3 regions of the Vibrio bathopelagicus genome follow, and region 3 is predicted to be linked to each of the others. Evidence: predicted binding sites of a transcription regulator. Region 3 holds the regulator's gene; each other region holds the start of a gene.

Region 1 (3,289 bases), on a different replicon from region 3:
ATCTGAATCAACCTAACGAGCAGGCACAAAAAAGCGGACACCCTTCTCACGTTAACTCCGTAAGCAAGATATCCGCTTTTACTCAATTTAGGCGCTTGAACTGAATCTAGCTTAAAGCAGGATGAAGATACCCGCTAAACATGCACTCATTAGGTTGGCTAGTGTACCAGCAGCAACGGCTTTCAGACCTAAGTTTGCTACTTCAGCACGACGCTCTGGTGCCATAACACCAATCGAACCTAGTTGAATCGCAATAGAGCCAATGTTAGCAAAGCCACATAGAGCAAAAGTCACGATGACTTGGCTGTGTTCAGATAGCAGCGCTTTATTCTCAACGAAGTCGATGAAAGCAACAAACTCGTTCATTACGATCTTCTGACCGATGTAAGAACCCGCCATTAATACTTCATCACTCGGGATGCCAATCAGCCATGCTAATGGTGAGAACAGGTAACCGAAGATAGCTTGTAGCGTAATGCCCGCAAAACCGAACGTTTCACCTAAGCTTTCTAAGCCGGTGTTAACCATTGCAATCACACTCACGAATGCAATCAACATAGTACCAACGGCTACCGCCACCTTCATACCGTTCATCGCACCACTTGCCAATGCATCGATTACATTGCTTTGGTCAGCTTTATCTAGCTCAATGTGCTCGTAGTCACTTGGCGTACTGCGCTCAGGAACAATGATCTTCGCCATCAGTAAGCTACCTGGAGCCGCCATGAAGCTTGCTGCAATAAGGTATTTAAGTTCAACACCTAATCCTGCATAGCCACCAAGCACACTACCCGCAACAGACGCCATACCACCAGCCATTACAGCAAACAGTTCAGAACGAGTCATAGATTTTAAAAACGGACGAATAAGAAGAGGAGACTCACCCTGAGAAAGGAAGATGTTGCCCGTAGCGACCAAAGATTCAGCTTTACTGGTGCCCAGCAGTTTCTGCACGGCTCCACCAAGAACTTGAATCACTTTTTGCATGATGCCTAAGTAATAAAGTGCCGAGATCAAAGCGCTAAAGAAGATGATAATAGGAAGAACGCGAATCGCGAAAATGAAACCATCAGTAGCAAGGTCACCGAAAAGGAAAGCGATACCAGCGTCCGCAAAACCAAGCAGGCTTGAAACACCATTACTCATGCTCGTTAGCGCCAATTGTCCCCATGGGAAATACAACACTAAGGCTGCAAAACCAATTTGAAGTAACAATGCACGAGACACGGTTTTCCAGTTAATAGAAGAGCGACTCTCAGATAGCAGACATGCGCAAGCAATCAGTGCAATAACACCGACAAGACCAAATAGAATATTCATAATGTGTCCTAGTAATCCTTAAAGAGTGAACATGAGCCAAACAAATGACATCAAAGGAATAGGACAAAGAACCGCAAGCAAAACGCTACGCGATGAAGGAGCTAACAACGTTAGCGAGTGTGACAACGAGTTGTTCATGTAAAAATTCACCTTATACAAGCAGTGGAACGTAGCTGGTCCGGTCCGTGGGGTCATTCACATATCCATGTGACGGCTTGTATTGGCTAAGCACCGGCTTAAAACCGGAAAAGAAGTATAAACAGTTAAGTGAGACTTTCATCACATTTCTTGACGCAAACGATCGCGCGGTCAAGGATTAAACAAAACGCGGTGTTTATCATCATTTACGTGCTTCAAATGCTGTAAACAATCTGTATGAGCTTGATTTTGGAATGTTAAATCTTTAAGAGTATTCGAGTAATCACTCGGTTAATTCTATGTCATTATTTAAGCTTTTCTGTGCTCTACCTCATTTCCGAACACTTCAATATTCATCTTGAGTTTAGATACGTATATACTTTGTTTGATCTCACAAAATAATTATCTATAAAATTCCAATAGAGCTGATTAGATATAACGGGCTTCGAGACTAAGAGAGGAAACACGTGAAGAAAATGGACGCTCCACACGACATGACGAACGGAGCTAAATTCAAAACAAATAGACACGGCTATGTGACAGTAGTTGAATATTATAATACCCATACTGTTATTGTCGCGTTTGAAAACACCGGAAATATCCGCGCTATCAGTGCGGCGAAATTACGTACAGGTCAACTTACCGATCGTTCTGTTGCGCCTGAATCAATTATGATTGGTGAAAAAGTTGAATCCGTTAAACATGGTATTCTTACTATTACTCAAGTTGAATCTGAAAACATTGTCGTTCTCACTAATGCTAATAACGAAGAAATTAGAATGTTATTACCAGCTGTGCAAAAAATGAAAGACAAGGTAGAAGAAATCGACAGTGAACAAACCGAGACTCCAAAACCAACCTCTCTGAGTCAATTAACCAAAAGAAATAAAAAGACCAAAGACGTTAATAATATGCTTAAGAAGATGCTTACCGACTATGGTCGATACGATTAGTGCATTAATTCCGCTATAAACTCCACAATATTCACATTCCGATAGACAAATAAAATAAGCCCTGCCTTTCTCAATAAAATACGTTGCATATTCGAGTGAAAAGTTAAATTTGATCAAAGTCTCACTCTGGATCTTTGCCATAAATTAACGAGATCTACATCACAATCTCATTTTGACTTTGTGATGTGGATCTTATTGAAATCTGAATATTTCCATTACTATGCTCTCACACAATAAGAGAACGAAGTTTCTCAACCCTTAAAATCCAATTGAGACAAATATTATGAAAAAGATTCTTGTAGTTTGCGGTAACGGCCTTGGTACTTCACTTATGATGGAAATGGCAGTAAAAGAAGTGGCTAAAAAAATCGGTTTCGAAGCAGAAGTTGATCACGAAGATCTATCATCTGCAGCATCAAGCAATGCTGATATTTGGGTAGCAGCAACAGACGTTGCAAACCAACTAAAAGAAGGCGGAAAAGAGAACATCATCAGCCTTAAAAATATTTTTGACAAAGCATCAATCGAAGAACAACTAAAAACTTTCATGTAAGGTCAAAATTATGCAAAACTTTTTCGAGTTCATGCTCGGCTTATTAAAAGAGCCAGCAATCATGGTGGGTTTAATTGCTTTCATTGGCCTTGTTGCACAAAAAGCCGATATTTCTACCATTCTAAAAGGCACAATTAAAACCGTAATGGGTTTCCTAATTTTAGGTTTTGGTGCTGGTGCTCTTGTTGGCGCTCTAAATAACTTCTCAGTTGTATTTACAGAAGCATTCGGTGTACATGGTGTTATTCCAAATAACGAAGCGATTGTGGCATTAGCACAAGAAGCATTCGGTTATGAAATGGCTCTAATCATGTTCTTTGCATTC
Region 2 (3,289 bases), on a different replicon from region 3:
TTACCCATTACGTGATTGACTTCGCCGACAACAGAGGTCGCAACAATACGGCTACGATAAACGGTGGTATTCAACTGGCTTAGAGAAAGCTCGGCTAATTCTAATGCTTTTTCAGGTTCATTACTGTTAATAGCAACTTGCGCACGCAGGGCGTTGTATTGGCCTTGCTGTTGAGTATCCAGTTCGATGTTTCGAGCTTGATACTGAGTTTCGGCTTCTTCTAGAAGCGTGCCTACTTGATCATAACGGTGCTGACTCTGTGCCAGCCAAGCGCGCAGCATTGATAGCTTCGGCTCACTGTATAACTGATCCGTGGTTAGCTGTTTGATTGCCATCTCTAGCGAAGACAACTCGCCTTGGTTAAACATCGGCCAACCGTGTTCCGTTAGAATTTGAATGATCAGTTCTGGATCTTCAGCGCGTTGTGCATGTCGTAGTGCTTGATGAGGCGTTTTTTGTTTGATCCACGCTTTCGCGGCACTTCTGTGCAACTCGGCTTCTTGTTGTGGAATTCGAGCTTGGCGCTCGTGGGCAAGAAATTCACCAAATAGGTTATGGAAGCGGTACCAGTTCTTTTCGCCTTCAAGAGGGTAGATGAATAAGCCAAATCGGTTGAGTGACTCGATCATTCCTAGCGCGTCTTCACGCTGTGTAAGCGCGCAGACTAATTCGTCATTGAAATGATCAAGCACTGAACACTGCATTAAGAACTGTCGGGTTTCTTTATCCAGTAGGTCGAATACCTCTTCAACCAAGTAATCCCAAAGGTGGGCATGGTTAAAGTGAGAGAAAGACTCTGCCGATTGGGCCAGCGTGCGTTTTTGATGTTGAGCTTGAAGAGCAATAAGCTGTAAAGCTGAAGGCCAACCCTCAACATAAGTACAGATATTGCCAGCGGTGGTGTCATCTACGCCATCGGCGACACGTTGATTGAAGAAGCGCGTCGTCTCTTCAGTATCAAAAGCCAGAGAGTCGTTGCCAATCTCAATCATCAAATCACGGACGCGAAGGTTTGCGGTGCCAAGTGGTGGTGTCCCACGGCTAGTCACAACAAGCGTTAGATTGTCAGGCATATGCTTGAGGAAAAAGCGCATCGCCTCGTGAATGTCATCGTTATTAACTAAGTGGTAGTCATCCAACACCAGAAAACACTCTTGGTGGAATTCAGACATCTCGGCGAACACTTCGCTTAACAAAGAATGCAGTGATGAGAACTGTCGTTTTTCTGCCAATTTTTGGGCATTAGGACAGGCATTTTGAGTCGCTTTGTTAAGTGATTGAAGTAGGTAGTTGATATAGCGAAAGGCATCATTGTCACTATCGTCAATGCTGTACCAACCCACATTGGGCTTATCTACCAGCCATTGTGCAGCCATAGTGGTCTTGCCATACCCCGCTGGAGAGCGGAACAGTACGAGCTTGTAGCAATCTGCATTCTGAAGCAGATCGAGAACTCTAGGCCGCAGGATTGCATTGTGTAAGCGGCCGGGACGAGTCAGTTTCGAAGGGATCCACATATCGAAGTTTTACACCTATTCCGTGGCTTATGTTTTAGGGGTCTAAACCGTTATGGAATAAGCCCAATCACATCTGCCTAATTACTTAAGTCTGTGCCTATGTTACGTGAAGCAAAATGGCACCGACTATGATCCTCCGCAGAAACCTTGCACTCCTGCATGTTTTTAGGCTCCTACGCCCTTTATTTGGGACTTTGCTCACGTTGTGGGTGGGTTTTTGAATGTGACTTAGTTCATTTCTACACGAAGATTTATGCAAAAGATGAGAGTCGGAAAATAATTTCGTGATCTCAAACTCAGATTTGGCAATGAGTTCAATCTGGTTAAATAAAAGTCACATCAATTGAAGTTAAGTTATCGAACGGGAGCTTGTGATCTTAGTCACTCCAAGTTTTTGTTCGAAGTCAGAACATGAGAGTCAGATCACTAACCCTATGTCGGTACGCCCCCTACGCCCTTTCATCTACTCCTAGTTAATCGTACGGTCAGGAGGATGTTTAGTTAATGGTGACCATGCACGATATGTCACAGATGAATTAGAACTATTAAAAGCGAGATTTCTGAAATGAAACCAACTCAGCAAAAAACTTTCGATAAAGTGTCGTTCCAAGAAAGCGTTAAGAAGCATTTATCTGCAACCTACGCAACAACGATTGAAAACGCGGATAGCCGCGCATGGTACCTAGCAATGGGTCGCGCATTAGCAGAACTCACAACATTCGACCTGCTAGAAACTGAAAACGATGAAAAAATTAAGAACGCGAAAAGTGTTAACTACCTTTCACTAGAGTTTTTGATTGGCCGTCTGACAGGTAACAACCTAATCAGCATGGGTCTTTACGAAGAGATCACTCATGCAATGGAAGAGCTAGGTCAAAATCTAACAGACCTTTTAGAAGAAGAACGCGACCCATCACTAGGTAATGGTGGTCTTGGTCGTCTTGCTGCTTGTTTTATGGATTCTTGTGCCGCTCAAGAATACCCAACAGTAGGCTACGGTCTTCACTATGAATACGGTTTGTTCAAACAGTCTTTCCAAGACGGTCGCCAACAAGAAGCACCAGACGCGTGGCGCGGTGTTGAAGGTTACCCATGGGAAGTAGCTCGTCCAGAGCTAGCACAACACATTGGTTTTTACGGTCATGTAGAAGTTGAATTCGTCGACGGTAAAGAAGTTCGTACTTGGGTTCCTGGCATGGAAGTAAAAGCAATGCCTTGGGATCTACCTATCGTAGGTTACGAATCAAACACGGTTTACCCATTGCGTCTTTGGGAATGTCAGGCAATCGCACCATTCTCATTAGCAAGCTTTAACAACGGTGATTACTTCGAAGCGCAACACTCGCTAATCGATGCAGGTAACATCACTAAGGTTCTTTACCCGAACGACAACCACGAGAAAGGTAAGACACTGCGCCTAATGCAGCAGTACTTCCACTCAGCAGCATCGGTTCGCGATATTCTACGTCGTCACGAAGCAGCAGGTTTCTCTCTAGAAGATCTGCCTAAGCAAGAAACGATTCAGCTTAACGATACGCACCCAACGATTGCGATTCCTGAGCTAATGCGCATTCTGATCGACGAGAAAGGTCTATCTTGGGAGCAAGCATGGGAAATCAGTGCTCATACGTTCGCATACACGAACCACACACTACTTCCTGAAGCGCTAGAGACTTGGTCTGAATCCCTGATCAATCGTCTTCTTCCACGTCACATGGAAATCATCTTTGAAATCAACCACCGCTTCATGCAAGAAGTTCGCAAGATGTGGC
Region 3 (3,289 bases):
TGGTCCACAAGCTAACGATTTTGGCGCATTAGAAGAGTTCTTCCGTCAATACGGTAATGAAGGCACGGGCAAAGTCCGCAGCTATCTACATACCTTCGATGAAGCCGTTCCTTACAACCAAATGCCCGGCACTTTTACGCCATGGCAAGAGATCCCTGAAAACTCAGATGTGATGTTTTACGAAGGCCTTCATGGTGGCGTAGTCGATGGCGACATTAACGTCTCGCAACACGTCGACCTGCTGATCGGCATGGTACCTATCGTAAACCTAGAGTGGATCCAGAAATTCGTTCGTGACACACGCGATCGTGGGCACTCTCGCGAAGCGGTGATGGACTCTATTGTTCGCTCAATGGATGATTACCTTAACTACATTACCCCGCAGTTTTCGCGCACTCATATCAACTTTCAGCGTGTCCCAACCGTAGATACATCGAACCCACTGAACGCCAAAGGGATTCCTAGTTTAGACGAAAGCTTCGTTGTTATACGTTTGCGTGGTATCAAAAACGTCGATTTCCCTTACCTTTTGGCAATGATTGATGGCTCATTTATGTCACGTCATAACACGCTTGTGGTGCCAGGAGGTAAAATGAGTTTTGCTATGGAGCTCATTGTAAGGCCAATCCTACAACAACTAATCGAAACCGGAAAAATAGGTTAACAAAACGTCATTCTGGTTGATTACTTTTCATACCGTGATCATGTGCACAATTTTGCGTAAAAAATCGTAGCTTGGTCACGATTAAAATCAAGAAATAGTACCTGAAAAAGGATACTATTCTTAAACGAAACACAAGATAGCTTGCAGCACTCAACGAGTGCTCTTATCCTAACTGAGTCAATTCAGGCTTAGCTAAAATACGGAAAGCGGCAAGCATACCCTGCAGAGGAAGTGAGATATTATGGTTCTAGGTAAACCTCAAACCGATCCAACATTAGAGTGGTTCCTTTCACACTGTCATATTCATAAGTACCCTTCAAAAAGTACTTTGATTCATGCTGGTGAAAAGGCAGAAACCTTGTACTACATCGTTAAAGGTTCTGTGGCTGTTCTTATCAAAGACGAAGAAGGTAAGGAAATGATTCTTTCTTACCTAAACCAAGGCGACTTCATCGGTGAACTTGGACTTTTCGAAGAAGACCAAGAACGTACTGCGTGGGTTCGTGCTAAATCTCCTTGTGAAGTAGCTGAAATTTCTTTCAAGAAATTCCGTCAACTTATCCAAGTGAACCCAGATATCCTGATGCGCCTTTCAGCGCAAATGGCAAACCGTCTACAAGTAACTAGCCAAAAGGTTGGTGACTTAGCGTTCCTTGACGTAACCGGTCGTATCGCTCAAACGCTACTTAACCTAGCGAAACAGCCAGATGCAATGACTCACCCTGACGGCATGCAAATCAAGATCACTCGTCAAGAGATTGGCCAGATCGTTGGTTGTTCTCGTGAGACAGTAGGTCGTATCTTGAAGATGCTTGAAGAGCAGAACCTAATTTCTGCACACGGTAAGACTATCGTGGTATACGGCACTCGTTAATCTCGATTGACTGAGCCAAAAATTTGAAAGCCACCAAATGCGAATTTGGTGGCTTTTTTGTTTTCTAAAGATCAGATGCGGGAACCGATATTAGAGATCGGACTTCGCTCTTCTAAAGTATCTCGAAGCGAAGCTTACCCGCATCTCTAGGGCAAAGCCCATACTCGTATCTTTCTTTAACCGTTGGTGCTTTCAAAGATCTTGTCAGCCGATGCTGCGACAAATCCTGTATAAAGCTCACCATTAGCCATCGCATAACGCTTAGCGAACTCATAGAAGCCACCAGGAATCATCTCATTGCCTTCAACAAATGAAACTGGGACTTTGTCTGCCATTGTTGATGATTGCTCTAATAAGACCTCTGGAGAGCCTTTAACCTCACCACCAGACGCATTGATAGTGAAGCCTGATTCACTCAGATAATCATTCACTGCCTGCACTTCATCAAAAGTATCAAGTTGGTTCACACTCACCGTAAAGTGGTTTGCACCGTAGCCATGAGCTGCGAGCCAAGAAGCGTATTCACTCTCTTTTGCTAGTACTTGGAAATCCGCGAAACTCAGATCCCAAAGGCGACCACCAAACAAGAACTCATGACCTTGAAGCTTGCTTGCGTCTACTTGCTCAACCAACTTAGCAACGATCTGTTGTAAGTCATTTGAACACTCTTCTACCTTCAACTCACTAATGAACACTTTCGGTTGGTTTGGGTCTGGGTGCTCGTAGTGCTTAGCCACTAGCTTCTTGCTCTCAAACAAGTAATCGCCACACGCCTTGTAACCCAATTCAAGGAAAGGCTTGGCCAGTGTTTCAATACCTAGCGGTGCTACATTGAAAGTACGCAGTGCAATGTGATCATTAATCAGAGCTTCGTCTTCTTTCAGCAAGTGATGTACTTTCTCAGCCGATGGACAAAGCCTGTGAATGTAATCGTCCCATAGTGATTTAAAGAGTAGATCGGGCGTCATGGTGACTCCTTGTCAGAGGTTCTAGCAAGCTAGTAATTTGGATTAGAAAGGGAGAGGCTGGACATAGAGTCAGCAGCCATCAGCCTGTGACATACTTGTTCTATTATTATTTACCGCCCAATCGAGGTGTCGGACGTGGGTGAAAATAGGAAGCGATAACACTGCTTCCTTATTACACAATTAACCAATGAAGCTGTTATTCATGAACCTAGAGCTCATAAGCCTATGATTCATGAACTTATAGCTTAAGAGCTTAAACTAAAGCTCAATACCTGGGCTAAATGTCGCTGGCAGTTGAGTTTCACCACCTTCCATTGACGCCATTGGGTAAGCACAGTAATCAGCCGCATAGTAAGCACTTGGGCGTAGGTTACCTGAAGCACCCGGGCCACCAAATGGTGCATCACCACTTGCGCCTGTTAACTGGCGGTTACGGTTAACAATACCCGCACGGATATGGTCAACGAAGTATTCCCACTCTGAATCGTCTGTTGAAACTAGGCCTGCAGACAAACCAAAGCGTGTGTCATTAGCCAGTTCCACTGCTTGCTCTAGCGATTGGTAACGAACCACTTGCAGCAATGGGCCGAAGTACTCTTCATCTGGCAATTCAACAATGTTAGTTGCATCGATAATACCCGGAGAAACAAATGCCGCTTCGCCCGCTTTTGCTTCTACTAGGCTTACACCACCTAACGATTGCAGATTAGCTTGCGCGTCCAGAATGAACTTAGCCGCCGCCTCAGAGATTTGTGGACCCATGAAGGGTGCTGGCTCAGCGAA

Evidence for each region. Region 3 encodes CRP, which controls carbon source genes, mostly activating them, when cyclic AMP is high. Its sites were predicted from a motif close to TGTGANNNNNNTCACA; they were not measured.
Region 1: a site for CRP is predicted at 1,589-1,604, ahead of IHV80_RS19105 (NupC/NupG family nucleoside CNT transporter). Genes of this name have one in related genera too.
Region 2: a site for CRP is predicted at 1,888-1,903, ahead of IHV80_RS18370 (glycogen/starch/alpha-glucan phosphorylase). Genes of this name have one in related genera too.

The regions. Positions count from the first base shown of each region.
Region 1 covers NZ_CP062501.1:614,921-618,209, reverse strand. The annotation lists gene IHV80_RS19105 (NupC/NupG family nucleoside CNT transporter) at 112-1,320, opposite strand; gene IHV80_RS19100 (hypothetical protein) at 1,935-2,411, shown strand; gene IHV80_RS19095 (PTS sugar transporter subunit IIB) at 2,695-2,964, shown strand; gene IHV80_RS19090 (PTS ascorbate transporter subunit IIC) at 2,975-3,289, shown strand, end outside.
Region 2 covers NZ_CP062501.1:458,085-461,373, forward strand. The annotation lists gene malT (HTH-type transcriptional regulator MalT) at 1-1,517, opposite strand, end outside; gene IHV80_RS18370 (glycogen/starch/alpha-glucan phosphorylase) at 2,083-3,289, shown strand, end outside.
Region 3 covers NZ_CP062500.1:3,304,817-3,308,105, forward strand. The annotation lists gene IHV80_RS14835 (phosphoribulokinase) at 1-664, shown strand, start outside; gene crp (cAMP-activated global transcriptional regulator CRP) at 906-1,538, shown strand; gene IHV80_RS14845 (DUF1338 domain-containing protein) at 1,715-2,506, opposite strand; gene astD (succinylglutamate-semialdehyde dehydrogenase) at 2,765-3,289, opposite strand, start outside.